3 regions of the Streptomyces sp. NPDC004732 genome follow, and region 2 is predicted to be linked to each of the others. Evidence: riboswitches for the same ligand, from Rfam matches in the RefSeq annotation. Region 2 holds a riboswitch; each other region holds the start of a gene.
The links. Region 2 has a riboswitch for S-adenosylmethionine ahead of thrC (threonine synthase). Riboswitches for the same ligand answer to the same signal wherever they lie in the genome.
Positions count from the first base shown of each region.

Region 1: linked by a shared signal. The riboswitch ahead of ABZV77_RS23315 (hypothetical protein) and the one ahead of thrC (threonine synthase) in region 2 are both predicted to bind S-adenosylmethionine.
Region 3: linked by a shared signal. The riboswitch ahead of ABZV77_RS40070 (aminotransferase class V-fold PLP-dependent enzyme) and the one ahead of thrC (threonine synthase) in region 2 are both predicted to bind S-adenosylmethionine.

Region 1 is NZ_JBEXJR010000007.1:496,425-506,169, forward strand. It holds gene ABZV77_RS23280 (Gfo/Idh/MocA family oxidoreductase) at 1-189, shown strand, start outside; gene ABZV77_RS23285 (response regulator transcription factor) at 252-947, opposite strand; gene ABZV77_RS23290 (hypothetical protein) at 1,160-1,474, shown strand; gene ABZV77_RS23295 (histidine kinase) at 1,504-2,709, opposite strand; gene ABZV77_RS23300 (hypothetical protein) at 2,881-3,351, shown strand; gene ABZV77_RS23305 (alpha/beta fold hydrolase) at 3,351-4,865, shown strand; gene ABZV77_RS23310 (radical SAM protein) at 4,973-6,331, shown strand; SAM riboswitch class IV at 6,353-6,462, shown strand; gene ABZV77_RS23315 (hypothetical protein) at 6,507-6,797, shown strand; gene ABZV77_RS23320 (SDR family oxidoreductase) at 6,898-7,629, shown strand; gene ABZV77_RS23325 (GNAT family protein) at 7,663-8,217, shown strand; gene ABZV77_RS23330 (FGGY family carbohydrate kinase) at 8,267-9,727, shown strand; gene ABZV77_RS23335 (FAD-dependent oxidoreductase) at 9,727-9,745, shown strand, end outside.
Region 2 is NZ_JBEXJR010000017.1:3,767-13,511, reverse strand. It holds gene otsB (trehalose-phosphatase) at 1-329, shown strand, start outside; gene ABZV77_RS36620 (right-handed parallel beta-helix repeat-containing protein) at 338-1,852, opposite strand; gene ABZV77_RS36615 (trehalose-6-phosphate synthase) at 1,925-3,340, opposite strand; gene ABZV77_RS36610 (hypothetical protein) at 3,439-5,547, opposite strand; gene ABZV77_RS36605 (glucosyl-3-phosphoglycerate synthase) at 5,628-6,572, opposite strand; SAM riboswitch class I at 6,728-6,901, shown strand; gene thrC (threonine synthase) at 6,919-8,214, shown strand; gene ABZV77_RS36595 (MoaD/ThiS family protein) at 8,311-8,586, shown strand; gene ABZV77_RS36590 (cold-shock protein) at 9,006-9,209, shown strand; gene groL (chaperonin GroEL) at 9,527-9,745, shown strand, end outside.
Region 3 is NZ_JBEXJR010000022.1:37,705-47,449, forward strand. It holds gene ABZV77_RS40055 (Rieske 2Fe-2S domain-containing protein) at 1-410, shown strand, start outside; gene ABZV77_RS40060 (cytochrome bc complex cytochrome b subunit) at 407-2,047, shown strand; gene trpD (anthranilate phosphoribosyltransferase) at 2,203-3,267, shown strand; SAM riboswitch class IV at 3,364-3,481, shown strand; gene ABZV77_RS40070 (aminotransferase class V-fold PLP-dependent enzyme) at 3,671-5,047, shown strand; gene ABZV77_RS40075 (glycerate kinase) at 4,993-6,195, opposite strand; gene ABZV77_RS40080 (SLC13 family permease) at 6,223-7,635, opposite strand; gene ABZV77_RS40085 (response regulator transcription factor) at 7,713-8,375, opposite strand; gene ABZV77_RS40090 (HAMP domain-containing sensor histidine kinase) at 8,372-9,745, opposite strand, start outside.

The DNA.
Region 1 (9,745 bases), on a different contig from region 2:
CGCCGGGGGCAGGGCACGGAGTTGCCGTTCGGCGTCGACCTGGACGAGCGGATGCTGCAGGCCTTCCTGCACGGTCCCGGCGAGGACGGCATGGACGTCGCCGACGGTGCGGGCGGGCTGCGCACCCTGCGCGTCGTGGCGGCCGGGTACGCGTCGGCACGTGGTGGCGTGCCGGTGCCGGTCGACTGAGGGGTACCGGTCGACTGGGCGGTCACCGGGTCGGCCGGGCGGTCGCCGGGTCGGCCGGGCGGTCAGCGCCCTCCGACCTGGCCCGACTCCCAGGCCCACGCGGCGATCTCCACGCGGTTGCGCACCGCCAGCTTCGTCTGGATGTTGGCCAGATGGGTCTTGACGGTCGCCACGGAGATCCACAGCTCCTCGGCGATCTCCTGATTGGTCCGGCCCCGCGCGACGCGCCTCGCCACGTCGAGCTCGCGCTCCGAGAGCACCTCGGGCGCGGGCCCGACGGCCGCCGCGCCGCACTGCGGGCCGTGCCGGTCCGCCATGCGCTCCAGGAGCCGCAGCGTCACGGCGGGGGACACCAGCGCGTCGCCACGGGCGGCGGCGCGCACCGCCTCCACGAGCAGCCCTGGCCCGGCGTCCTTGAGCAGGAACCCGACCGCGCCACCGCGCAGCGCATCGTCCAGATAGTCGTCCTGGTCGAAGGTGGTGACGACCACGACGTGCAGCGGTTCGACGACGCCGGGACCGGCGAGCAGCCGGGTCACCTCAAGGCCGTTCAGCTTCGGCATCCGGACGTCGACGAGACACACGTCGGGCCGCAGCCGCCGGGCGAGCTCGACGCACTCGGCGCCGTCGCCCGCCTCGCCGACCACCTCGATGCCCGGCTGCGCGGACAGGATCAGCCGGAATCCCGTCCGCACCATTTCCTGGTCGTCGGCGATGAGGACGCGCACCTGGCTCGCGGGGCGGTGGTTCTGCGGCATTTCTTCCACGGAGAGAAGAGTAGGGCGGGCCGGGGCGCGCCTGCACGGACGGCCTGTGCCAGGGGCACTTCCGCACGCCCCCGTGATCACCACCGAGCGCCGCGGCGGGTCCGGGCGCGGGCCGGTGACCGGTGGCATGCTCCCTGGCGGACGGCAGTCCGCCGGTCGACCGCCCACCGGTCGACCGTCCGCCCAGCCAACGGGAGATCCTCATGCGCCTGCACCGCACCCTCGTCGCCGTCCTCGGCGCCCTCGCCCTCGCCACGGCTCTTCCGGCCTCCGCCTCCGCCGCGGGCGGCACACTGCACTACGTCAATGTCAACGGCGACGACTTCAGCACCGACAACCCGGTGAACGGCGAGTGCTTCCTGCTGATCTCGGGCGCCGTGCACGTGGACAACGGCACGGACACGACGGCCACCGTCTTCTCGGACCACGGCTGCGAGGATCCCCTCGGGCCCCCGCTCGCGCCCAGTACCGCGAGGGACTTCGGCCAGCCCGTGCCGCACAGCGTGATGTTCAACTAGCGGGCAGTGTGGCGCGCAGTCTCTGATGTTCAGCCAGCGGGCAGCGTGGCGCGCAGGCGCCAGCCGCCGTCCGGCAGCGGCCCCGCGTCCAGGTCGCCGCCGAGCGCCGCGACCCGCTCGCGCAGGCCGATCAGGCCGAGACCGCCGCGGCCGCCCGGCGGCGTCCGGTCCTTGGCGCGTTCGAGGGGAGCCGGGCCGTTGGACACCTCGACCACCAGCCGTCCCGCGTCCTCCGCCACGCGCACCCGGACGTCACCGGCGCCGGGCGCGTGCCGGGTGACATTGGTGAGCGCCTCCTGGACCACGCGGTGCACGGACGTCTCGACCTCGGGGGCGAGCGCGGCGGCGCGGACCTGCGCCGTGACCTCCAGGGTCGCGGCGTCGCCGTGGGCCGCCACCAGCGCGGCCAGTTCGGTGAGCAGATCGGCGGGCCGGGTCGTGGCGCCGGGCTCCGCGCGCAGGACGTGCACGAGGCGCCGCATCGATTCGAGCGTCTCCGTACCGGCCTTCTCGATCCCGGCGAGGAGCGGTTCGAGCTGCTCGGGAGAAGTCTCGCGGATGGCACGCGCGGCCTGCGCCTGGACGACGATCCCGGTCACGTGATGGGCGACGAAATCGTGCAGATCGCGGGCGATGCGGCGGCGCTCCTCCTCCTGCGTCGCGCTCACCGCGAGCGCCCGCCTGCCGTCCAAGGACCGCAGATAGCCGCCGAGCGCGAGCGCGCCGCCCGCCGCGACCGTGAGCATGAACGCGAAGGTCTCGGCCTCGGACTCGAAGCCGGTCCGTACGGGCGCCATCGCCACGGCGAGCGTGAGCAGCGCACACAGGACGTACCCGGCGGGCAGCCGGGCCGTCCGCGTGGTGACCGTGAGCAGGGCGAGCAGCGCGAAGGACTCCAGGAGCCCCCAGCTGCCCACCTGGACATGGCCGAGCGCCAGACCGAGCGTGAGCGCGCCGGAGACCAGCGCCGCCGCGGCGGCCCGCACCTCGACGCGGGGATTGCCCCGCACGAGCAGCACGGCGACGGCCAGTGGCCCGGAGACCAGGGGCAGCCAGGAACCGTCGGGCCGGCTCGACACCAGGTCGAGGAGCCACAGGAACACCACGGGGACGCCGAACAGCAGCGCCCTGGCCGGGCCGGGACGGGGGCCGGTGCGGGGGCTGGTGCCGGGTCCGCCGGGGCGGGGTCCTGGTCCGGCGGGCGCCGCGCCGGGCGGTGAGCGGTGATCATCCACGTACCGAATGTACGCATCAGGTCGCATCCCGTGGATCAGCCGAAAGCCTGACCGGGGCCCGCACGATCCACCGAAGGGGCGAGGCGCGCGAGGGGCCGGGGCGGCGAGCGTGGAGGCAGACACCCCGGCTCCGCGGAAGCGGACCCCGACGCCCAGGAGAGCGCGATCACCATGCCTCGCACCACGCACCGCCCGAACCCCCGCCGCCCCCGCGCGGCCCGCACGACGCTCTGCGCGCTGGGCGCCGCCGCCCTCGCCGCGGCCCTGACCGCCTGCGGCAGCGGCTCCAGCAACCCCTTCGACGACCACCAGGAGAAGTCGTCCTACAAGGACGGCGCCGCGGCGAAGAGCGACAGGAAGTCCGTGCCGCGCTGGCTGCCCGACGACGCCACCGACATCGATTACGTCATGTCGACCACCGGCGACGACCGGATCATCAAGTTCACGACGCCGGACGGCACCTTCCCCAAGCAGTGTGTCAAGGGCGAGCCGCAGGGCAAGCCACGCCTGAAGGCCGACTGGTTCCCCTCGGACGTCGCGTCGAAGGCGGACATGAACTGCGGCACGTGGTCCGGTGCCCGGGTGGACGGGACGCTCTACGCCTGGCAGGACAAGGACGTCGCGATGAAGGCCCGGGGCTGATGGGGACACGTGCGCGAGCGGCCATGGCGGCCGTGACGGCGGGCGCCGCCCTCCTCTCGCTGGCCGCCTGCTCGTCGGCCGGGCGGGGGAGCGGGGACGGTGGTGCCGCCGGGAAGCGTGCCGCCGAGCGGCCCCAGCGCATCACGTGGCAGGCCTGCCCGGCCGACGCCACGGAGGGCGCGCCCAAGGGCGCCGAGTGCGGCACCGTGCGCGTGCCCGTCGACTGGGCGGCACCGGACGGCGAGCGGCTCGACGTCGCGGTGGTGCGGCGCAAGGCGACCCGGCCCGGCCAGCGCATCGGCACCCTGATGTTCCTGCCCGGTGGACCCGGCAACTCCGGTGTCCAGAACGTCGCGCAGACCAAGGAGTGGGGCGGCGCCGAACGCCGCTTCGACATCGTCAGCTTCGACCCGCGCGGCACCGGCCTCAGCGGCCCGGTGTCGTGCCCGGCCGGACCCATGACCGAGATGATCACGGACAAGCGGCCCGTCACGACCCCCGGCGACTTCCGGCGGATGAAGAAGCGCGCCACCGCCCTGGCGGCGGAGTGCGCCCGTACGTCGGGAGCGGTGGCCCCGCACACCGAAGCGGGCAGCGTCAGCCGCGACATGGACGTCATCCGCGCCGCGCTCGGCGAGGACCGGATTTCCCTCTACGGACACTCGTACGGCACGGTCTACGGCCAGCGCTATGCCGTCGAGCACGGCGACCGGGTGCGGGCCGCCGTGCTCGACGGCGTCATGGACCCCGCGATCGGCCGCCGCGCCTTCGGCGTCACCGGGGCGAAGGCGCTGGAGGGGGCCTTCGACGAGTTCGCGCGCTGGTGCGGGCGCTCGCGCGACTGCGCACTGGGGGAGCGGGACGCCTGGCGGGTGTACGAGGGCCTCGCCGACCGGGCCACCGAAGGGAAGCTGCGCAACGGCGGCAAGGACGTGCCGCTCGCGGAGCTCAACGGCACGATCGACGCGATGCTCCTCACCCCGTCCTGGCCTGCCGTCGCCCAGTACCTGGAAGCCCTGGACACCGGGCGGCCGTGGGAGACGGACGAGGGCGACGAAGGGCCGCCGGACGAGCCGACGCTGCCCGGCGCCGACCTGTCCGTCTGCGCCGACCTGAACCTGCGCGCCCCGGACGCCGCCACCCACCTCGCCGACCAGCGCGCCGCCCGCGCGGCGGCACCCCGCTTCGGCTACTCCCCGAACACCGTCTCGTACGCCAACCTCTGCCAGGGCCTGCCCGCCCCCGAGGCCGCAGCGACGAAGCCGGTCAGGACGGACACGCCGCTGCTTCTGATCGGCGCCCGTCACGACAACGCCACCCCGCTGGACTGGGCGCGCTCGGTGCAGCGGCGGCTCGGGGACCGGGCTGCGCTCGTCGAGGTGAAGGGCTGGGGCCATGCCGTGAAGATCTTCAACGGCGGCGCCGAGCGGGACACGATCATGCGCTATCTCACGGACCTGGACGTGCCGAAGCCGGGGACTGTCGTCGAAGGAGGCATGCCACCAGGAGCCTAGACCTGCGGCGCAGCCGGTCTGAGACCGGAGTCGGATCCGGAACGGATCCGCCGGGTATTAGCGTGGACGGGACAGATCGACCGAACAGGATCCGAGGTGCCCGGCCCATGCCAAGCCGCAGCGAGAGCCGTACCCAGCTCATCGAGTCACTCATGGAGCGGTTCCCGCACGTGCCGCGGGAAGCCGTGATCAAGGAGGATCTGCTGCGCGGCGGCATCGCCTTCGACGAGTCGGCGCTCAGCGACAACGAGAAGGGCGAGGTCAAGCCGAAGTCGTACTTCATCTTCTCCTTCGACCACGGCACGCTCCCCGAACTGGGCGCCGCCGCGCTGCGCCGCCCGCCGGAGGAGATCGTCCTCACCGGCGGCCCGTACGAGCTGCGCCGCACCGTCGTCTCCGTGCGGGTGAACCCTTCCTCGCCCTACCGGGTCGCCGCCGACGACAACGGCGTGCTCGGTCTGTACCTGGACGGGGCGCGGATCTCCGACGTCGGCCTGCCCCCGATGCCGGACTACTACCGGCACACGCTGGAGAACGGCAAGTCCGTGATGGAGGTGGCGCCCACCATCCAGTGGGGCTACCTCATCTACCTGACGGTCTTCCGGGTCTGCCAGTACTTCGGCGCCAAGGAGGAGTGCCAGTACTGCGACATCAACCACAACTGGCGCCAGCAGAAGGCGGCGGGGCGTCCCTACACGGGCGTGAAGCCGATGGACGAGGTCCTCGAAGCCCTCGCGATCATCGACAAGTACGACACCGCGAAGACCTCCACCGCGTACACGCTCACCGGCGGCGCCATCACCTCGAAGCTCCAGGGCAAGGACGAGGCCGACTTCTACGGCCAGTACGCGAAGGCCATCGAGGAGCGCTTCCCCGGCCGCTGGATCGGCAAGGTCGTCGCCCAGGCCCTGCCCAAGGAGGACGTCCAGCGCTTCCACGACTACGGCGTGCGGATCTACCACCCCAACTACGAGGTGTGGGACCCGTACCTGTTCGAGCGGTACTGCCCCGGCAAGGAGCGCTACGTCGGACGTGACGAGTGGCACCGCCGCATCCTTGACTCCGCCGAGGTGTTCGGGCCGCGCAATGTGATCCCCAACTTCGTCGCGGGCGTCGAGATGGCCGAGCCGTTCGGCTTCAAGACGGTCGACGAGGCGATCGACTCCACCGTCGAGGGCCTGCAGTACTTCATGTCGCGCGGCATCACGCCCCGCTTCACCACCTGGTGCCCGGAGCCCACGACCCCGCTCGGCAAGGCGAACCCGCAAGGCGCGCCGCTGGAGTACCACGTGCGGCTCCTGGAGGCCTACCGCGCCACGATGGAGGCCAACGGCCTCTCCTCGCCCCCCGGCTACGGCCCCGCGGGCCCCGGCAACGCGGTCTTCTCGGTCAGCTCGTTCATGGACAGCCTGCCCGCGGAGGCGGCCGCCCCGGAGGACGCGGTAATCCCGGCGACGCCTCAGTAGCCCCGTGTTACGGTCGGGGCGGGTCACGAGTTCCAGTGTCAAGCCCCGGCTCGCTGGACGGCACCCCGCTCCGTCGCGGGTGCCCCGGGTGACGACCCGCCCCGTGCGACGTGCACGGGGAACGGCGGATCACCGGGGTCGGCGACACCGGGGTCCACGACTCCGGAGGCGCACCATGACGCACCCGTACGGCACCCGCGAGCACGACGACCAGGAGCTCGACACCTGTGACGTGCTCCTCTCCTCGCACGACGTCCGCGACGACGGTCTGATCGTCCTCCATGTGCTCGGTCCGACCCGGGGCGTCCCCGCCACCGCGTGGACCCACGACCCGGAGCGGCTGCGCCGCCTCCTGCGGGAGCACAAGGGACCGGCCCAGTGGCAGCCCCGGGGAAACCGGCTGCGGCTGAGCCGCGCCACCGTGGGCACGACGCTCGTACGCGTGGCCGAGCCCCCTCGCCGCTGACGAAGATCACCGGTTCGTAGGATGACGGCGTGATCCGGACGCGGGCGATCCCCGCGTCCGGGCGGCGCGACAGTCAGCCACCCAGAGCCGGAGGTCCCCCGTGCAGCACCACCCCGTCACCGTCGTCACCGGCGGCAGCCGCGGTATCGGCGCCGCTGTCAGCGCCCGTCTCGCCGAGGACGGCCACGACGTCGTCATCGGCTACCGCTCGAACGCGGCCGCCGCCGAGGAAGCCGCCGATGCGGTCCGCAAGGCCGGGCGCCGCTGCGTCACCGTCGAGGTCGACACCGCCGACGAGGCCGACGTCGACCGCCTCTTCGACACCGCGGCCGAGCTCGGCCCGGTCACCGGCCTGGTCAACAACGCCGGGGTGGGCGGCCCCGTCGGGCCCCTCGCCGACGCCGACGCCGACGGCATGCGCCGGGCGCTCGAAGTGAACGTACTCGGATATCTGCTCTGCGCCCGGCGCGCGGTGCGGGACATGAAGGCCAACGGCGGCGGCGCGATCGTCAACGTCTCCTCCGCGGCAGCCACCCTCGGCGCCCCCGGCGAGTACGTCCACTACGCCGCCGCCAAGGGCGCCGTCGACACAATGACGGTCGGCCTGTCCAAGGAGGTCGCCGGGGACGGCATCCGCGTCAACGCCGTCGCCCCGGGCGTCATCTGGACCGAGTTCCACGCCGACCCCGAGCGTCCCGCGAAGCTCGCGGCGGGCATTCCGCTGGGGCGTGCGGGGCAGCCTTCGGAGATCGCGGCGGCCGTCGCCTGGCTGCTCTCGGACGAGGCCTCGTACGCGACGGGCACCGTGCTGAGGGTCGCGGGCGGACGCTGACGCTCCGGGGTCGGCCGCTCGTACGATTGGCGCATGATCAGCGGAGCGGTCGACCTCGCGCAAGACGTCCTCATCCGGCCCGTGGCGCTCGGCGACGCGGCGGCGCTCGCCCGTGCCTACCGCCGCAACCGCGACCACCTCGACCCCTGGGACCCGGATCGGCCCGCCGCCTTCTACACCAAGGAAGGGCAGGTCGAGCGGGTCCAGGTGCAGCTGGCGGACAGACGCGCGGGCCGGTCGGCGCACTGGGTGCTCGTGAGCGGCGCCGAGATCGTCGGCCACGCGGCCGTGTCGAACATCGTGCTCGGCCCGGCCCGCAGCGGAAACCTCGGCTACTGGATCGACGCGGAGCACGTGGGCCGCGGCCTCGCCTCGGCGGCCGCGCGGCACGTCTGCGAGGCCGCGGACACCCAACTCGGCCTGCACCGCGTCGAGGCGGGCACCCTCCTGCACAACACCGCGTCGCAGCGCGTGCTCACGAAGTGCGGCTTCGAGGAGTACGGGCTCGCGCCGTCCTTCCTCTACATCAACGGCGCCTGGCGCGACCACCGGCTCTTCCAGAAGATCCTCAACGACCGTCCCCTGTAAGGCGGTCGGTCCCTTGACGCCCTCCTGGCCCCTGTAGCAGGCTTCCGCGGTGATCACCTATGAGGCGGATCCGGCGCGACGGCCTGTGCTCGCCGTCGACCAGGGCACGTCCGGGACCAAGGCTCTCGTGGTCTGCCCGGAGCGCGGCGTGATCGGATCGGGCACGGCCCCGGTGCACCCCCGTTTCCTCCCCGGTGGGCTGGTCGAGGTCGACCCCGCCGAGCTGTTCACGTCCGTCGTCGACGCGGGCCGCGCGGCGCTGGCGGATGCGGGTGAACCGGTCGTTGCCGTCGGCCTCGCCAACCAGGGCGAGACGGTGCTCGCCTGGGACCCGGCGACCGGGCGGCCCCTCACCGACGCCCTCGTGTGGCAGGACCGCAGGGCGGCATCGGTCTGTACCGAACTCGCCGAGCACGCAGAGGAGTTGAGAGACCTCACCGGGCTGCCGCTCGACCCCTACTTCGCCGCGCCCAAGATGGCGTGGATACGTCGCCACCGCACCCGGCACGGCGTGGTCACGACCAGCGACGCCTGGCTCGTCCACCGCCTCACCGGCGCCTATGTCACCGACGCCGCGACGGCGGGCCGCACCCAGCTCCTCGACCTCGACACCGTCGAGTGGTCACCACGGGCCCTCGACCTCTACGGGCTCGCCGACGAGCACCTGCCCCGGGTCGTCGACGCGGCGGGAGAGTACGGCACGACCACCGCGTTCGGCCCCGAGATCCCCCTCACCGGCCTCCTCGTCGACCAGCAGGCCGCCCTGCTCGCCCAGGACGTGACCGCGCCGGGCAGCGCCAAGTGCACGTACGGGACAGGGGCGTTCCTGCTCGCCCAGACCGGCCCGCGTCCGCGCCGCGGGGACTCCGGGCTTGTCAGCTGCGTCGCCTGGCGCCTCGCGGGCCGGACCAGCTACTGCCTCGACGGGCAGGTCTATACGGCCGCGTCCGCCGTCCGCTGGCTCACCGGCCTCGGCGTGATCGCGGGCGCCGAGGACCTCGACCCCGTGGGCTCGGCCGTCCCCGACGCCGGGGGCGTCACCTTCGTGCCCGCGCTCGCCGGTCTCGCGGCGCCCTGGTGGCGCGGCGACCTGCGCGGCTCGATCACCGGCCTCGGCCTCGACACCACCCCGGGCCACCTGGTGCGCGCCCTGTGCGAGGGCATCGCCGCGCAGGTCGCCGCGCTCGCCGATGCCGTGGCCGCCGACCTGGGGGAGCCCCTGACGAGCCTGCGCGTCGACGGCGGCCTGACCCGCTCGGCCCTGCTCATGCAGACCCAGGCGGACCTCCTCCAACTCCCCGTCGAGGTATCGGCGTTGCCCGACGTCACCGCGCTCGGCGCGGCCGCCGTCGCCCGCATCGGCCTCGACCCCGCCCTCACGGTCGCCGAAGCCGTCCCCGAGTGGCGGCCCGCCGCCGTCTACGAACCGCGCATCGGCGCGGACCTCGCGGCCGAACGCCTCGCCGCTTTCCGCTCGGCGGTGGCGGCGCTCCTGGAACGTACGCCCTGATGGCGGTGGTCAGGCGTG
Region 2 (9,745 bases):
TGGGCGAGCTGGCCGCGCGGCACGGCCTGATCGTCGAGCCGGGCCGTCTCGTCCTGGAGCTGCGGCCGCCCGGCATGGACAAGGGCGTGGCCCTCGCCGAGTACCTGCGGGAGGTGGGCGCCGAGTCCGTGCTCTACGCCGGGGACGACCTCGGCGACCTGCCCGCGTTCGGTGCCGTGGAGAAGCTCCGCTCGGACGGGATCGCGGGTCTGCTCGTGTGCAGCGGCAGTTCGGAGGTCGCGGAGCTTGCCGGGCGGGCCGACCTGGTGGTGGACGGTCCCGCCGGAGTGGTGGGGCTGCTGTCGTGGATCGGCGCTCGACTCGACTGATCTCTGGTTCAACTGGACTGATCCGCCCCGATGTTGGGCGGGTTCGGGATCGGATGGCCGAAGTAGTCGTGCGTGGTCCCGTCGGCGGTCGGTGTGCCCGCGCCCCGCGCCGGTGAACCGGGCTTCAGGCGTACGTCGCCGGGGGCGCGCGGCGCGGTGGAGACCAGGCGCGGGTCGGCGTTCACGGCCTTCGGGTCGCGGGGCTGCGCGGTGTTCCAGTACAGGTTGCCCTCGTACGTGCTGACCGTGTCCTTGATGGGGGAGCCCGCGCCGGGCGCGCCGACGAAGACGTTGTCGCGGAAGGTGACGCCGGACGGCCCGTTGTTGGAGACGAGGGCGGTGTCGGAGCGGTCGGTGACGACCGTGTTGCGGTAGACCTGCGTGTCCGTCGACGCGCCGCAGACCACGGAGATCACGGCGTAGGGCGACGCGGTGTTGCGGTCGTTGATGCTGATGTTGTCGTGGACGCGGTTGCCGTCGCTGATCGTGTCCTCGGCGTTGCAGACCAGCAGGAAGCCGCCCTCGTTGTCGTGGCTGTAGTTGTAGCGGTAGACGTTGCGGTTGTTGCCGCCGTCGATGTCGTACGCCATGGAGTCGCGCGTCCCGTGGCCGCCGGTCACCTCGTTGTACTGGTAGACCACGTCATCGGACTGCCAGGCCCACAGCCCCGCGTTGTAGCCGCCGGAGCGCATGTTGAAGCCGTCGACGTAGTTGTGCTCCGCGAGCGCGCCCCTGGCCTTCTGCACGACGATGCCGTCGCCGCCCGCGTCGTACACCTTGTTGCGCCGGAACTGCACGCCGGTGGAGAGCCAGTTGGCGCCCTCGACGTCGCGGCCCCAGGTGGAGGAGGTGGCGATGCCGGTGCGGTCGACGTGGCGCACGGTGGAGTTCTCGACGCGGACGCCGTCGAATCGGGTGGGCTTCGCGCTGCCCTGGACGGTGAAGAGGATGCCGCCGCTGGGGTCGGGGTCCTTGAAGTCGGCGCCGTTCACGTCGTGCACGTCCACCCCGTCGACGACGAAGTGGTGGGCCACGCCGTAGTCGGCCAGCCGGACGTAGAGGCCCGCGCGGCGCTCGGTGGTGGTGGCGGGCCCGGTGTTGGAGAGGTCCAGGTTCCGGATCTCCCACTGTTCGGTGTTGACCAGGTGGAGGGCCGCGCGGGCGCCGCCGCCCTCGATGTGCGGCTTGGCGGCCCGCTTGCTTCCGTACGCGTCGATGAGCACGGGGGCGCCGGCCGCACCCGCACCTTTGGGAGCCAGCACCCCCGTGCAGCTCGTGCCCCGCTTCAGCAGGAGCCGGTCGCCGGGGCCGAAGGCGTGCCCGCTCGCCTTGGCCACCGTGCGCCAGGCCGTCCTCGCGGAGGTGCCGGACGCGGAGTCGTCGCCCGCGGCGCAGTCGACGTAGTGGGTGGCCGCCTTCACTGAGGCGGAGGCGGAGGAGGCACCGGAGGCGGAGGGGGCCAGCGGTGCCGCCGCCGCGGCCAGGACCACGGCTGCCACGATGCTCGTGCGACGCAGAGTCATGCCGTGGACCGTAGTGACGCCCGCGCCCCGGCGCCCATGGACAAACGGAAGGGGTGCTTGGACTGCCCGGGGTCAGCCGGTGAGCGCCCGCAGCTGGTCCAGGAACCACTGCGCGGGCGGCAGCGCCGTCGCCGCCGCCGCGAGCCGCTTGGTGCGTTCGGCGCGCTCGTCCAGTGGCATGAGGAGGCCCGCGTGCAGCGCCTCGGCCGTGGCCGTCACGTCGAAGGGGTTCACGGAGAGGACGTCCTCGGCGAGCTCCTCGTGGGCGCCCGCCTCCCGCGAAAGGACCAGCGCGCAGCCCTCGTCGGAGACGACGGGGACCTCCTTCGCGACGAGGTTCATGCCGTCGCGGATGGGGTTGACCAGGGCCACGTCCGCCATCCGGTAGGCGGCGAGCGAACGCGCGAAGTCGTCCTTGACGTGCAGGACGACCGGGGTCCAGCCCTCCGTGCCGAACGTGGAGTTGATCTCCGCGGCGACCCGCGAGACCTCCTCCGTGTAGTCGCGGTAGACGGCGAGGTCCTGCCGGGACGGGTAGGCGAAGGCGACGTGCACGACGCGCTCGCGCCACTCGGGGCGGGTGTCGAGCAGCTCCCGGTAGGCCAGCAGGCCGCGCACGATGTTCTTGGACAGCTCCGTGCGGTCCACCCGGACGATCAGCCTGCGCCGCTCCCCGTCCTGCTCGCCCGCCTGCTCCCGCAGCGCCCGCATCCGCTCCTCGACGTCGTCCCGCCGCGACCGCTCCCGCAGGAAGTCCGCGTCGGCGCCGAGCCCGTGCACCCCGATCCGGGTGCCCGACGTGCCGCCGACGACCCGCACGCAGCACTCGGTGAACGCGTCCGCCCACCGCCCGGTGAGGAAGCCGAGCCGGTCCGCGCCGAGCATCCCGCGCAGCAGCTGTTCGGCCACGTCGTCGGGGAGCATCCGGAAGTAGTCGGAGGGCGCCCACGGGGTGTGCGAGAAGTGGCCGATGCGCAGGTCCTCGCGGAGTTCGCGGAGCATGCCCGGCACCAGCGCCAGGTGGTAGTCCTGCACCAGGACCGCCGCCCCCGGCGCCGCTTCCCGGGCCAGCGCCTCGGCGAACGCCCGGTTGTACGTCTCGTACGCCGCCCACTGCGCGCGGAACTCCGGCCCGAAGACCGGCTCGAGCGGTGTCTGGTAGAGCATGTGGTGGACGAACCACAGCACCGAGTTCGCGATGCCGTTGTACGCGTCCGCGTGGATCGCCGCGTCGATGTCCAGCATCCGCACGCCGGGCTCCCCGACGCCGCGCCGCACCGCCTCGCGGTCGCCCTCGCCGAGCGCCGCGCACACCCACAGGGCGCTGGGGCCATCGGCGGTGTCGCCGATGGCGCTGAGCCCGGAGACGAGACCGCCGCCGCCGCGCCTGGCGCTCAGCTCCCCGTCCTCTCCCACGCTGTACGAGACGGGGCCGCGGTTGGACGCGACGAGGACGTGCGCTGCTGACGATGCGGACTCGGAGACCATGTGGCAGAACGTAGCCAGTCCCGGAAACCCTCAAACGTACGGCGGCCGGACTCCCTGGGAAGGGGGTCCGGCCGCCGTGCTCCGCTGTGCCGGGCGGGTCAGTCGCGGCGCCCGCGTGCCGCGACGAGCACGAGCACGCCGAGCCCGCACAGCGCGGCCGCGGCCCCGCTGTAGAGCAGGGTCGGGGAGTGGCCCGCCGCGGCGAGCTCACCGCGCGCACGGGGCTGCTGCTTGCCGGGCCGCTGCGCTCCGGACTGCCGCTGCTCGGGCTGTCCGGGCTGCTCCGGTGCCGGTGCGGCCCTGCCCTGCACCCGCTGGGCGAGGATCGCCGTGGTGCAGGGGTCGTCGCCGCCGCGCCGCGTCCTGGCGCAGTTGCTGCCCGGTGCCGTCACGGTGATGACGGTGACCTTGCCGGGGGTGCAGGACACCTTGATCTGCTGGGTGATGGTGACCTTCCCCTTGGCGCGGACGTTGCCCTGCCACACGTAGCTGGAGCCCCGCTTGGTGACCTTGCCCGCACTGGCCACGGGCTTGGTGCCGGGCCGCACGGGCCAGGACGCGGTGGCGCCGATGCGGGGGTCGCGCGACGGGTTGCGCACGGTGATCGTGTTCGTGGTCGAGCCGCATGCGGGGACGACCCGCCGGGCGGGGGAGCTGCCCACGACGACCGGTGGCACGGGCATGTCGATGACCGGCTCGGACGTGCAGTTCGGGTCGGTGCTGCCCTTGTCGCAGTTGGAGCGCGGGGTCTGGACGTCGACGTTGTTGAGCAGCTTGCCGTCGCCGCTGACCGGATCGTTCACGGTGACCGAGTAGGTGACGGTCGCGGTCTCGCCGGGACCGATGTCACCGACGTAACCGATCTTCGGTTTCGTGTACGAGACGGACCCGGTGGAGGCCTTCGCGTCGTGGTTGTACGTCGCGTCGTCGAGGTTGCCGCTCAGGTCGTCGCTGAACTTCGCGCCGGGATAGGGCAGTTTGCTGATGTTCTTCGCCTTGACCGTGTACGTCAGCTTGTCGCCCGGCTGCACCTTCGCGGGCGAGGCGGTCTTGGTGACCTCCAGGTCCGGCACCGGCACGGAGAGCGCCAGCTGGGAGGGGACGTACACGTCGCCGGTGCTGGTGAAGGTCAGCTTCGCCGACGTGGCGCCCACGGGGATCGCCCCGTCCGGCACCTCGAACGCCTTGGCGTCGATGCTCAGGTTGTTGCGGTACTTGGGCTTGACCGCGCCGTCGTCCTCGCTGACGAAGAAGTTGTCGGCCTTGCCCGAGTGCGGCTCGGTGACCGGCTTGCCGTCGACGAGGAACCGGTCGCCCTTGGTGTTCCAGTCGCCCTCGTAAGCGGTCACGCTGGCGTGGATGTCGCCCTCGGTGCGGTAGAAGCCGTCGACGGGGACGGTGGTGGAGCCGTCCGGGGCCGCGGCGCGCCTGGTCGAGCGCTGGATGACGTGGCCGCCCCAGAGGTAGACGTTGCGGCGGTCCGGCGCGTACTGCTCGTTCGGCCCGTCGTACTTGTAGACGACGGTCAGCGACCAGCCGCCGACACAGCCCTGGCCGGACGGCGCCCAGACGTTGCCGACGGCCACCTCGACGGGGCTGCCGGTGGGCGCGCCCTGGAAGGCGTCGGTGACGTCGGCCTCGGCCGTGTAGTAGTGCGGGCCCTGCGTCGCGTTCGGGGAGCGGACCGCGTTCTCGACGTTCACCGTGGACTGGGCGCCGCCGCCGACGCGGATGACCGGGCTCGTGGTGAGCGGGTCGCCGGGGGCCGGGTCCACGGGCTCGTTGCCCTCGCGGTTGAGGTCGCAGATGTCGCGCACGGTCCTGCCGAAGCGGTGCGTGCCCGCGTTGCCGCCCCAGAACAGGCGCGCGTAGTCGACCTGGGCGCCCGGCGGGACGGTCACCCGGCCGGTGCTGGAGTCGAAGGTGCCGGTCAGGCCCGCGGTGTCGATCCGGCGCTCGATGAAGTTGTTGTTGTTCTTGGTGCCCTTGGCCTGCTGGGTCTCCTTGCAGGAGGCGGCCACGTCGGCGGGGCTCGTCGGGCAGTCCAGGACCGTGTTGCCGATGGTCTTGAAGTCCCCGTACAGCGATTCGTCGTAGCGCTTCGCGAAGGGCTCGATGACCTCGGCGGAAGCGGGCGTCGCGGTCGCGGTGAGCACCCCGGCGGCGACGGTGGCGGTGGCGAGCGTCAGTCCGCCCGCTCGCCGCATGGCTCTCATGGCATCTCGTGCCCACATACGTCTGACCCACATAAAAGGGCAATGTAGGCAAAACGGATCATAACCAGCGGTTACGCCACGCGACGGTGCGCATACTCGGCGATATCGGCCATGGGTGGCCGCTCCTCCGTGTCCACCGGATGGGTCCTCGGCTCGAACCCGTGCTCGCCGCGGACGAACTGCGTCAGCTCGGGACGTACGAGATGCCCGCGCGCGAGCCGCAGCTGCGCCGTCCGGTAGATCGCCGCCGCCATCCGCCCGAGCGCCTGCCCGTCCTGGTGCCGGTGCCTGCGCACCCCCACGTCGACCTGCGCCAGCGCGTCCAGGCCCACGGTATGCAGCGCGTCCACGAGCAGGCCGAGCTCCACGCCGTACCCGACGGGGAACGGCAGCCGCTCCAGGAGCGACCTGCGGGCCGCGTACTCACCGCCCAGCGGCTGTACGAAACCGGCCAACTGCGGCCAGTGCATGTTCAGCAGCGGCCGCGCCATCAGCTCGGTGACCCGGCCGCCCTGCCCGGCGGCCCCGGCCAGCGGACGGTCGTACATCGCCTTCACGAACGCCACGTCCGGGTCGGTGAGCAGCGGGCCCACGATGCCGGAGACGAAGTCCGCCGAGAAGTCCCGCAGGTCCGCGTCGACGAACGCCACGATGTCGCCGCCCGTCACCAGCAGCGAGCGCCACAGCACCTCGCCCTTGCCCGGGACCGCGGGCACGCGCGGCAGGATCGCGTCACGGTGGACGACCTTGGCGCCCGCGGCCGCGGCGACCTCGGCGGTACGGTCGCCGGAGCCGGAGTCGATCACCACGAGCTCGTCGACCAGCGGGACCTTCTCCATCAGCTCACGACGGATCTCGGCGACGATCTCGCCGACCGTCCCCTCCTCGTCGAGCGCGGGCAGCACGACGCTCACCGACGCGCCGCCCGCACGTTTTGCGGCGGCCAGTCGGTCCCGCGGGCGGTCGGCGACGGACCAGGAACGCCTGCTCAGCCAGTGCTCGACCTCTTCCAGCACGGTCGTGGTCCTCCCATATGTGATCCATCTCGCGGTTCGGACGACTATCTCAAGGGTCCGGGGCTTCGGTTACAGTCTTGAACAACGCCGGTGACCATCGCATGTCGGGGTCGCCGCCGCGTTGAGATCGACAACTGAAACCCATAATCGAATACCGCTCATCCAGAGGGGCAGAGGGATACGGCCCGTTGAAGCCCCGGCAACCACCCAGCCGCCACGCGTCGGTAGACGCATTCGTCACCGTGTGCGCAGTAAGCGCCGCGAGGCTCCCGGCTCGGGAAGGTGCCAATTCCGTCTCGTGGCGAGATGCGTCGCGAGGAAGATGAGGAGAAAGGGCCTCGCCTCCATGGCTGTGCAGACTGTCGCCACCGAAAGCACCACCTCTTCCGTAGACCTCGGGCCCGCCTCCGGCCTCTCCTGCCGTGAGTGCGGCACCAAGTTCCCGCTCGGTCCGATCTTCGCCTGTGCCGAGTGTTTCGGTCCCCTCGAAGTCGCGTACGACCTGCCGCTCGGCGACCCGGAAGCCCTCCGCAAGCAGATCGAGTCGGGCCCCGCCAACATCTGGCGCTACGCCCCCCTCCTGCCCGTCCCCGCCGACGTGGCCGACAAGCCCAACCTGAACCCGGGCTGGACCAAGCTCGTCAAGGCCGACAACCTCGCCGCGGCGCTCGGCATCGAACAGGGCAAGCTGTTCGTCAAGGACGACTCCGGCAACCCCACGCACTCCTTCAAGGACCGCGTCGTCGCGCAGGCGCTCGAAGCGGCGCGCGCCTTCGGCTTCACCACCCTGTCGTGCTCCTCCACCGGCAACCTCGCGGGCGCCGTCGGCGCCGCCGCGGCCCGCGCCGGTTTCCGCTCCTGCGTGTTCATCCCGCACGACCTGGAGCAGGGCAAGGTCGTCATGGCCGCGGTGTACGGCGGCGAGCTCGTCGGCATCGAGGGCAACTACGACGACGTGAACCGTTTCTGCTCCGAGCTCATCGGCGACCCGCTGGGCGAGGGCTGGGGCTTCGTCAACGTCAACCTGCGGCCGTACTACGGCGAGGGCTCCAAGACCCTCGCGTACGAGATCTGCGAGCAGCTCGGCTGGCAGCTGCCCGACCAGCTCGTCATCCCGATCGCCTCCGGCTCGCAGCTCACGAAGATCGACAAGGGGCTCAAGGAGCTCATCGCCCTCGGTCTCGTCGAGGACAAGCCCTACAAGATCTTCGGCGCGCAGGCCGAGGGCTGCTCGCCGGTGTCGGCGGCCTTCAAGGCGGGCCAGGACGTGGTCCGCCCGCAGAAGCCGAACACCATCGCGAAGTCGCTGGCGATCGGCAACCCGGCCGACGGGCCTTACGTGCTGGACATCGCGCGGCGCACGGGTGGTGCGGTGGAGGACGTGAACGACGAGCAGGTGGTCGAAGCGATCGAGCTGCTCGCTCGGAGTGAGGGGATCTTCGCGGAGACCGCCGGGGGCGTGACGGTCGGCGTGACCAAGAAGCTGGTCGACGCCGGGCTCATCGACCCGAACCTCACCACCGTGGTGCTGAACACCGGGGACGGTCTGAAGACCCTCGACGCGGTCGCCGAGAGGTCTCAGGCGACCGCGACGATCAAGCCGAGCCTCGACGCGTTTCGCTCCGCGGGTCTTGCCGGATAGGTCGTAGCTTCCCTGCGGGCCCGCTGTGGCTGGTCGCGCAGTTCCCCGCGCCCCTTCCAGGGGCGCCGTCTCCCCCGAACCTCTGAGGTGAACACCATGAGCGTCAACGTCCGGATCCCCACCATTCTCCGCACCTACACCGACGGCAAGTCCGAGGTCGCCGCCGAGGGGGCGAACCTCGGGGAGGTCATCGCCGACCTGGAGAAGAACCACACCGGCATCGCCGCCCGCGTCCTGGACGACCAGGGCAAGCTGCGCCGCTTCGTCAACGTGTACGTGAACGACGACGACGTCCGTTTTGAGCAGGGCCTGGAGACGGCCACTCCGGACGGCGCCGGCGTCTCGATCATTCCCGCCGTCGCCGGCGGCTGAATCTTTACGCAAGCACCCTGCGTTATCTGAATTGCCCCCTCCGCGAGAGAAACGGAGGGGGCAATTCTGCATGGTTGAGCGCGGTACAGTTGGGAAGCGTGCTTCGCCGTCAGTGCCGAGTGCATATACGAAGTCGGCCTGGAGCCGACAAGAAGTAGCCAAAGAGCGCTGCCCATTTGATCCTTATGCGGCATTTGCCTGGCCCGACTTGCCCTGACTTCCGGTGAATTCTCCGCATATTACCGATCGCGCGTGCCCAGAATTCTCGTCCGATTGACCTGTTGCAGACGGCAGTTGGACAGATACATTCAGCGGCGGTCGACGCGTTCCGGCGCACACCCCTACCAGTGGGGGGTGAGGTCTGACCCGGGTCCGCGAAGTGCGGTCCTGTGCAAGGGCCAGTAATAGGGGAGTTAGGCATGGCTCAGGGCACCGTCAAGTGGTTCAACGCGGAGAAGGGGTACGGCTTCATCGCGGTCGACGGTGGTGCGGATGTTTTCGTCCACTACAGCGCGATCCAGATGGACGGTTACCGCACCCTTGAAGAAGGTCAGCGAGTCGAGTTCGAGATCTCGCAGGGCCAGAAGGGTCCGCAGGCGGACATGGTCAAGCTCGCCGTCTAGCTCGGCGCGACCGACCACCGAAGCAAGCATCGCGAGGGGCTCGTATCCCATCTGGGGTACGGGCCCCTCGTGTGCGTCCGGGGTGTCCGGGGTAGGCCAGGGGCCTGTCCGGGATCTGCGAGAGGCGCTTGCACTCGCAGGGGTCGAGTGCTAATCATTGGGCTTAGCACTCTCCCAGTGAGAGTGACAGAACTTGGATCGGACCGGTGAGGTCCGCAGGCCGAGTGGGGCAAGGAACCACAAGGGCTGCAGGCCGTCCGTCGCGGGCACCCCACGATCCGTTTGTGTTTCCACCGCGTCCGGGAGGACCACTTCACATGGCCAAGATCATCGCGTTCGACGAGGAGGCACGGCGCGGCCTCGAGCGCGGCATGAACCAGCTCGCCGACGCCGTCAAGGTGACCCTGGGCCCCAAGGGTCGCAACGTCGTCCTCGAGAAGAAGTGGGGCGCCCCCACGATCACCAACGATGGTGTTTCCATCGCCAAGGAGATCGAGCTCGAGGACCCGTACGAGAAGATCGGCGCCGAGCTGGTC
Region 3 (9,745 bases), on a different contig from region 2:
CGGACGTGCAGGTCGGTTCGCTGACCTTCGCGATGCCCGAGGGCATGTCGGAGCACGACCACGACTTCCAGACGCAGATCGCCAAGGCCGCCCTGATGATCGTCCGCATCCAGCCGGAGAACATCAAGGACAAGCGCGAGCTCGAGTGGTCGCACGAGGGCATCGTGGCGTACTCCAAGATCTGCACCCACGTGGGCTGCCCGATCTCCCTGTACGAGCAGCAGACGCACCACGTCCTCTGCCCGTGCCACCAGTCCACCTTCGATCTCGCCGACGGTGCCCGCGTGATCTTCGGCCCGGCCGGCCATGCCCTGCCGCAGCTGCGGATCGGCGTGAACGAAAAGGGCTACCTCGAGGCGCACGGCGACTTCGAAGAGCCCGTCGGTCCTGCTTTCTGGGAGCGTGGATGAGCACCACCACCACTACTTCGAACGACAAGCGCAAGCAGGCACCCGCCGGTGAGCGGGTCGCGGACTGGGCCGACGGTCGACTGGGGATCTACTCCCTGGCCAAGGCCAACATGCGCAAGATCTTCCCGGACCACTGGTCCTTCATGCTCGGCGAGATCTGCCTGTACAGCTTCATCATCATCATCCTCACGGGTGTGTACCTGACGCTGTTCTTCCACCCCTCGATGAACGAGGTGGAGTACAGCGGCAGCTACATCCCGATGCAGGGTCAGTTGATGTCGGAGGCGTTCAACTCGACCATGCACATCTCCTTCGATGTGCGCGGTGGTCTGCTGATCCGGCAGATCCACCACTGGGCGGCGCTGATCTTCCTCGCCGGCATGTTCGTGCACATGATGCGCGTGTTCTTCACGGGTGCGTTCCGCAAGCCCCGCGAGGTCAACTGGCTCTTCGGCTTCCTGCTGTTCGTCCTCGGCATGTTCACCGGCTTCACCGGTTACTCGCTCCCGGACGACCTGCTCTCAGGTACCGGTGTCCGCTTCATGCAGGGCGCCATCCTGTCGATGCCGATCGTCGGCACCTACCTGTCGATGTTCCTGTTCGGCGGGGAGTTCCCCGGCGGCGACTTCGTGGCCCGGTTCTACTCGGTCCACATCCTGCTGTTGCCGGGCATCATGCTCGGCCTCGTGGTGGCGCACCTGATCCTGGTCTTCTACCACAAGCACACGCAGTTCGCGGGTGCCGGCAAGAGCAACAAGAACGTCGTCGGCATGCCGCTCCTTCCGGTCTACATGGCCAAGGCCGGAGGCTTCTTCTTCCTGGTCTTCGGTGTCATCGCGGTCATTGCGGCGATCGCCTCGATCAACCCGATCTGGGCCATCGGCCCCTACCGGCCGGACCAGGTGTCCACGGGCGCCCAGCCCGACTGGTACATGGGCTTCGCCGAGGGTCTGATCCGTGTGATGCCGGGCTGGGAGATCAACCTCTGGGGCCACACGCTCGCCCTGGGCGTGTTCATCCCGCTGGTCGTGGTCTTCCCGCTGGTCCTCGTGGCCATCGCGGTCTACCCGTTCATCGAGTCCTGGGTCACCGGCGACAAGCGCGAGCACCACATCCTGGACCGCCCGCGCAACGCCCCGACCCGTACGGGCTTCGGTGTCGCGTGGCTCACGGCGTACATGATCATGCTGGTCGGTGGTGGCAACGACCTGTGGGCCACCCACTTCCACCTGTCGCTGAACGCGATCACCTGGTTCGTCAGGATCGGCTTCTTCGTCGGACCGGTCGTCGCCTTCATCGTCACCAAGCGGATCTGCCTGGGTCTGCAGCGGCGCGACAAGGACAAGGTGCTGCACGGCCGCGAGTCGGGTCTCATCAAGCGGCTTCCGCACGGTGAGTTCATCGAGGTCCACGAGCCGCTCAGCAAGGAGCAGCTGCACACGCTCACCGCGCACGAGCAGTACAAGCCGCTCGAGCTCGGTCCTTCGGTCGACGAGAACGGTGTCGAGCGCAAGCTGTCCGGTTCGCAGAAGCTCCGGGCGAAGCTCTCCAAGGGCTACTTCGGGGAAGAAGGACAGATCCCCAAGCCCACGGCTGACGAGTACAAGGAGATCACCAGCGGCCACGGCCATCACTGATCACTTGAAGCTCTGACCCAAGGTCGCCACGGCAAGAGCCCCGTCCATGCAATGGACGGGGCTCTTTGCCGTCCCGGAGGCTGGATAGGGTGGTCCCACCCCGACGTGTCGGGGTGTTTCCTACATACGCAGACGAAAAAACACCAGGAGCGGCCATGAACGCTGTGATCCCCGCAGGAGGCGACACCGCGGCGGCCCGTTCCTGGCCCGACGTACTGAACGGCCTGCTCGACGGGCGCGACCAGAGCGCCGACGACACGGCCTGGGCCATGGACCGCATCATGCGCGGCGAGGCCACCGACGCGCAGATCGCGGCCTTCGTGGTCGCCCTGCGGGCCAAGGGCGAGACGGTCGAGGAGATCTCCGGCCTGGTGCGCGCCATGTACGCGCACGCCAACGTCATCGACGTGCCGGGCCCGAGCGTCGACATCGTGGGCACGGGCGGCGACGGCGCCAAGACCGTCAACATCTCGACGATGTCCGCGATCGTCGTCGCGGGAGCGGGCGCGAAGGTCGTCAAGCACGGCAACCGCGCGGCCTCCAGCGCGTCCGGCGCCTCCGACGTCCTGGAGAAGCTCGGCGTCAACCTGGACCTCACCCCGCAGCGGGTGGTCGAGGTGGCGGAGGAGGCGGGCATCACCTTCTGCTTCGCCGTGAAGTTCCACCCCGCGCTGCGCCACGCGGGCGCGGCCCGCAGCCAGCTGGGCATCCGCACCGTCTTCAACCTCCTGGGCCCGCTCACCAACCCGGCCAAGGTGCGCGCCCAGGCGGTCGGGGTCGCCGACCCGCGGATGGCGCCGATCGTGGCGGGAGTCTTCGCCGAGCGGGGCCACTCGTCCCTGGTCTTCCGCGGGGACGACGGTCTTGACGAGCTGACGACGACGTCCACCTCGCGGATCTGGGCGGTGCGGGACGGCGCCGTGCGCGAGGAGGCCTTCGACCCGCGGGACGTCGGGATCGACCTGGTGCCCGTCGAGGCGCTGCGGGGCGCCGATGCCTCGTACAACGCGGAGGTGGCGCTGCGGCTGCTCGACGGGGAGACCGGTCCGGTGCGGGACGCGGTGGTGCTGAACTCGGCGGCGGCGCTGGCCGCCCTCGCGCCCACCGACGAGCCGCTCGTGGACCAGATCGCCGCCGGTATGGCGAAGGCGGCGCAGGCGATCGACTCGGGGGCCGCGAAGCGGGCCCTGGAGCGCTGGGTGTCCGCAAGCAACCGCTGAGAGGGCACTCTCCGGCGTGGCGATGTGACGCACGGCGCAGTCCGGATTCTGGACTGCGCCTTGCGCGCCGAAGATCGTGTGGCAGGATGCTGCACAGGTCATGAGTGACAGCGACTACGGCCCCGGCCCGCTGTCCGGCAACCCTCCGTCCGTGGCGGGGTGCCCCGGGTGAAGACCAGGCCGTACGCAGCGAGGCGTATGGCAAGCGCGGACCCCTGGACATCGGTGAATGTCACAGCCCTGGGGTCCTGGTCCTCAAGGGAGCAGTCTCGTGAGCAAGCGAATGTGCTAGGGCCTCCGGCCCCTTTCCGCGCACCTTTTTTCTCTTCATCACTGCACCGCCGCATGCCTCGGGCGCGGCCGTCGTCGCAGTGAACTCACTTGCCTCTTACGGGAGTTCGCCATGTCCGTTTCCGCTGTTGCCGCCGACTCGTCCGTCTGTGCCCCGCTCGCCGTCCTCGGCAGGGACGTCACCGTCCCGCTCGTCACCGGCGGCGAGGTGACCTACGCGGCGCTCGACTACGCGGCGAGTGCCCCGGCCCTGCAGCGGGTGTGGGACGACGTGGCCGCGTACGCCCCGTACTACGGCAGCGTGCACCGCGGCGCCGGGTACCTGTCGCAGCTGTCGACCGACCTCTTCGAGAACTCCCGCGAGACCGTCGCCGAGTTCCTCGGCTGCCGCGAGGGCGACCAGGTCGTCTTCACCCGGTCCACCACCGACTCGCTGAACCTGCTCGCCGCCGCGCTGCCCGCCGACTGCCAGGTCTTCGTCTTCGAGACCGAGCACCACGCCTCGCTGCTGCCGTGGCGGGACGCGCGGGTGACCTACCTGAACGCGCCGCGCACCCCCGACGAGGCCGTGCACACCCTGGAGCGCGCCCTCGCCGACCGCGACCCCTACGGGCCCGCCCTGGTCTGCGTGACCGGCGCCTCGAACGTCACCGGTGAGCTCTGGCCGGTCCGCGAGCTGGCCGCGGCCGCGCACGCGCACGGCGCCCGGATCGTCCTGGACGCCGCCCAGCTCGCGCCCCACCACCCCGTCTCCATCGACGAGTTGGACGTCGACTGGGTCGCGTTCTCCGGGCACAAGCTGTACGCGCCCTTCGGCTCCGGCGTCCTCGCGGGGCGCTCGGACTGGCTGCGCGCCGCCGAGCCCTACCTCGCGGGCGGCGGTGCCTCGCGGAAGGTGGCGCGGCGCACCGACGGTGGCGTGGACGTGGAGTGGCACGACACCGCCGCGCGGCACGAGGCCGGTTCGCCCAACGTCATCGGCGTCTACTCCATCGCCTCCGCCTGCAAGGCGCTCACCGAGGCGGGCTTCGACGACCTCGTCGCCCGCGAGCAGCAGCTGATCGGGACGGTCCGTGCGGGCCTCGCCGAGGTGCCGCAGGTGCGGATCCTCTCGCTCTTCGGCGACGACGCGCCGCGCGTGGGCGTCATCTCCTTCGTCGTGGACGGCTGGAACAGCTCGCACTTCGCCGCCGCGCTCTCCGCCGAGTACGGCATCGGCGTACGTGACGGCCTGTTCTGCGCCCACCCGCTGGTGCGCACTCTGCTCGGCAGCGAGCCCGACGAGCCCGGCGAGTGCGGCGCCCCCGAGGCCGCGCCCGGCGAGAAGTCGCTGAACGCGATCCGCGTGAGCTTCGGCGCGGGCACCCCCGACGAGCACGTCGAGCGCTTCGTGCGTGCCGTCAAGGAACTGGTGGCCGACGGTGCGCGCTGGAGCTACCGCACCGAGGACGGGCGTTGCGTGCCGGACACCGACACCGCCGCCGTCTGAGCGGGCAGCCGTGAGCCGAGCTGGATCATCCGCAGGGCCCGCTCCGTCGCGTCGGTGAGGAACTCGCCGCCCCTGCCGAGCGCCTCGGTCATCGAGACCGGGGCGGGCAGGATCGAGCTGTAGGCGTCGACCCCGATGGAGCGGACGGCGTGCGCGCCGTCCCCGATGGTGCCCGCGAGCACCAGGACGGGGCGGCCGGAGAGCTTGGCGCGGCGGGCCACCTCGGCGGGGACCTTGCCGCGCGGCGTCTGGTGGTCGAGGGCGCCCTCCGCGGTGATGACGAGGTCGGCGCGGGCGAGCCGGTGGTCCAGGTCGAGCCGTTCGAGCAGGACGTCGAAGCGGGGGAGCAGGGCGGCGCCGAGGGCGGCGAGCCCGGCGCCGAGGCCGCCCGACGCGCCCGTGCCCGGGCCCTCGAAGAGGTCGGCGCGCACCCGGAGGTCCCGGGTGAGGAGGTGCGCCCAGTGCTCCAGGGCGGCGGCGAGCTGCTCGACCTGGGTGGGCGTCGCGCCCTTCTGGGGTCCGAAGACGCGGGCGACGCCGCGCTCGCCGCACAGGACGTTGAAGGGGTTGCAGGCGACGCGGATCTCGGTGTCCGCCAGGCGCGGGTCGATGCCGCTCGGGTCGATGCGGCTGAGGCGCGTCAGCTCCCGTCCGCCGCGCGGCAGTTCCCAGCCGTCCAGGTCAAGGAGCCGGGCCCCGAGGGCCTGCAGGGCGCCCGCGCCGCCGTCCGAGGTGCCCGAGTCGCCGCAGCCGACCAGGATCCGGCGGGCGCCCGTGTCGAGCGCCGCGCGGATCAGCTCCCCGACGCCGTACGTGGTGGTGGCGCCCGGGTCGCGCAGATCGCGGGGGACCAGCGAGAGACCGGCCACGGCGGCCATCTCGACGACCGCGGTGCCGTCGGGCAGCAGGGCGAAGTGGGTGCCGATCGGCTGGCCGACGGGACCGGTCGCGGGCAGCGCGACGAGGCGCCCGCCGCCCGCCGCGGCCAGCGCGCGGGCCGTGCCCTCGCCGCCGTCCACCAGCGGGATCAGATCGGTCTCGGCGCGCGGGACGACACGGCGTACCCCCGCGGCGATGGCCTCGGCCGCGGAGCTCGCGGACAGCGACTCCTTGAAGCCGCTGGGGGCGATGGCGAAACGGGTCAGCACGGTGGTCTCCAGGGGGCGCAAGGGGGTTCAGCGGACGGGGACGCCGAGCAGCGGCCAGAGCGTGACGGCGAAGAGCAGGACGAGCGCGGCGGTCAGCGGCGCCAGGACCGCGGAGAGCCGCAGCAGGTCCCGCGGGGTGTAGGTGGGCGTGTCCGGGATGTCGGCGAAGAGGGTGACGGGCTTCGCGGAGGCGGGCAGGGTGTGGCAGAACCCGGCCGCGGCCGTCGAGGCGAGCGCCGCGGCGACCGGGTTGACGCCCGAGCCTGCGGCGGCCGCCACGACCAGCGGGACGAGGACCGAGGAGCGGGCCGAGCGGGACTGCAGGACCAGGTGCGCGGCCGTGCTGACCGCGACGACCACCGCGAGGAACAGCCACGGGGGCAGGTCCAGGGGCAGCCCGGACACCAGCCACTTCGCCGCCCCCGAGTCGGCGAGCGCGACGCCCATCGCCATCGTCGCCGCCATGAAGAGGAGCAGCGCCCAGGGGACCGTCCTGAGGGCGTCCTTGAGGCCGACGGTGCCGAGGGCGGGGGAGGCGGCCACCACCGCTCCGATCAGTGCGACGACGGCGGGCGGCACCTGGTGGAGCGGCTCGCTGCACCACAGGGCGACGACGGTGGCGAGCAGCAGGGCGCAGCGCGTCTCGGCCGGTTCCCAGGGGCCGGTGACGGGCTGTTCGCTGTGCTCCTGGAGCTGGGCGAGGGTGATGCGGACCGGGCCCTTGCGGTCCGCGCGCCGCGTGGTCGTCAACAGGACGGCCTCCGCCGCCAGATGGGAGGACGTTATGGCGAGCGGCAGGCCGAGCAGCAGCCACTGGGTGAACCCGATCCGCTCGCCGGCCGCCTCCCACAGGACCGACACCGTGATCAGATGTGCTCCCGCACCGATCAGGGTCGCGACCGCGGACAGAAGGATCACGGTCGGAAAGAGCAGCGCGAGCATCACGACCAGTCGCTTCCGGTCGGCGAGGGCCTTGGCGAGCGCGAGGAAGACGGGCAGCGCGAGCGCGGCGCGCCCCGAGGTCGCGGGGACCGCGAAGGCGGTCACCACCAGCGCCGCGGTCGTCAGATGCGTCAACTGCCGTACGGTGCCCGCCCCGCTGACCAGGAACGCCGCCGCCCGCCCCGAGAGCCCGCTGCGCGCCACGGCCGCCGCAAGGACGAAGGCGCAGATCAGCAGCCACACCGTCTCGTCGCCGAGGGTGCCGAACAGGGTGTCGCTGCTGATCACACCAGTCGTGGTGAGGGCGAGGCCCGCGCCGAGCGCGATGTACGTGTCGTCGACCGGTGTGCCGATCCAGGCGCAGGTCGCCAGCGCGAAGACGGCGAGGGTCAGCCGGGCGTCGCCGCTCAGGCCGGGGAAGTTCCCGGGAACCGCGAGCAGGGCGCAGCTGCTGAGCGCCACGCAGAGGGTCGCGGCTTGCCGCAGGTTCAGGGTCACGCGGTTCAGCGTGCCGCCGGGCCGTGAGCCCTCAATGAGGCGCAGATGAAGGAAACTTCACCGGCACCGGCCGGTGGTCACTCCGGCAGCCGGTACCCCATCCCGCGCACCGTCTCGACCTGCTCCGAACCCAGCTTCTTGCGCAGCGCGCGGACGTAGACGTCCACGATGTTCGACCCGGGGTCGAAGTCGTACCCCCACACGTGCGAAAGGATCTGCTCCCGCGAGAGCACCTGCCCGGGATGGCGCATGAACAGTTCGAGGAGTACGAACTCACGTGCCGTCAGATCTACTGTGCGCCCCGCCGAACGCGCCCTGCGGGTCCGCAGGTCCAGCGTGACCTCGCCGCTGCGCAACACCGTCACCTCGGGCGCCCTGGCCGCCGTGCGCAGCCGCAGCCGCACCCGGGCCAGCAGCTCCTCGAAGCGGAACGGCTTGGTCATCCAGTCGTCGGCGCCGCCCTCCAGACCCGCCACCGTGTCCCGCACCGAGTCCCGCGCGGTCAGCACGATGACGGGCGTGCTCACGCGGGCCTCGCGCAACTGGCGCAGGACCGTGAAGCCGTCCTTGCCCGGCAGCCCGATGTCCAGGACGATCAGGTCGAAGTTGCCGGTCAGGGCGTACTCGTGGGCGCTCTCGCCGTCGGCGACCACGGTGGTCGTGAAGCCGTTGGCGCGCAGGCCCTTCTCGACGAAGGACGCGATGCGCTCCTCGTCCTCGACGATCAGTATCCGGTTCACTGCTGCGCCGTCCCTTCCTGCTGTCCCGGTGGTAGTACGAGTACGAAGGTCGCGCCGCCGCCGTCCGTGGGGCGCAGCTCGACGCCGCCCCCGTGGCTCTCGGCGATGGCCTTGACGATGGCGAGGCCGAGGCCCGCCCCGGTGGCGCGGGAGCCGCGCCGTGCGGTGCCGCGGCGGAACCGCTCGAAGATGACCCCGGCGTCCTGCGGCTGCACGCCGGGCCCGCTGTCGGCGACGTACAGCTCGATGCGCCCCGCGCACAGCCGGGAGCCGATGCCGACCCGCTGCCCGGGAGCGGTGTGCTGGACGGCGTTCTGGGCCAGCTGCACCATCGCCTGGGTGATGCGCTGGGGGTCGAGCGCGGCCTCGGCGTCGGCGACCTCGACGAGCCGCCAGTCGCGCCCGCCGAGCGCCCGTGCCTTGACGAAGACGTCCGCGGTCAGCTCGGCGAGCTGCACGGGCTCCGGGGTGACGAAGTCGGGGCGCTCGGCCTTGGCGAGCAGCAGCAGGTCCTCGACGATGCGGCTCATCCGGTCCAGCTCCTCCGTCACGATGCGGACGGTCTCCTCGCGCTCGCCGGGACCGTCGCCCATCAGCTCCAGATGGCCGCGGACGATGGTGATGGGGGTGCGCAGCTCGTGGCCCGCGTCGTCGACGAACTCCCGCTGTGCGGCGAAGGCCCGCTCCAGGCGGTCGAGCATGCCGTTGAACGTCTCGGCGAGGGCCGCGACGTCGTCCCTGCCCTGGACCGGGATGCGCCGGGTCAGGTCCTGCTCGGTCAGCTGCGCGGCGGTCGTGCGCACCAGCCGCACCGGTCTGAGGATGCGCCCCGCGACCGCCCAGCCGATGCCCGTCGTCATCAGGAGCGCGACGCCGGAGATGGCGAGCAGCATGGTGAACACGTCGGCGGCTCTAGCTTGTTCGCCCGCGGGGTGGAAGGCCACGACGAATGCCGCGGCCGGATGCCCGCCGCCCGCCTTGACCTCCACCTTCGCCCAGCGGATCTCGCCCCGGTCGCGGTGCAGCGTGCCGGTCGCCTCGGGCGAATCGAAGACGGCCCGCAGCGCGGCGGGGTCCTCGGCCAGCGGATGGTCGATCCGGGCCTCCCGGGACTGCTCCTTCTTGGCGGGCACCTCGCCGGAGCGGCCGAGCAGGCCGAGGAGTTCCTCGTCGGGATCGGCGTACTGCCGGGAGAGGAAGAGCCGCAGGAGCGCGTCGGGTTCGGTGAACTTCTCGCCCGTGTGCGGGTCGACGCCCTCGCGGGCGAGGGTGGCGAACTCCGCGGTCTCCTGGGCGAGGAGCCGGTCGATGCGGTGGTCGACGTCGCGGAGCAGGACCGAGCGGGTGGTGGCCGAGACCGCGGTGAGCGC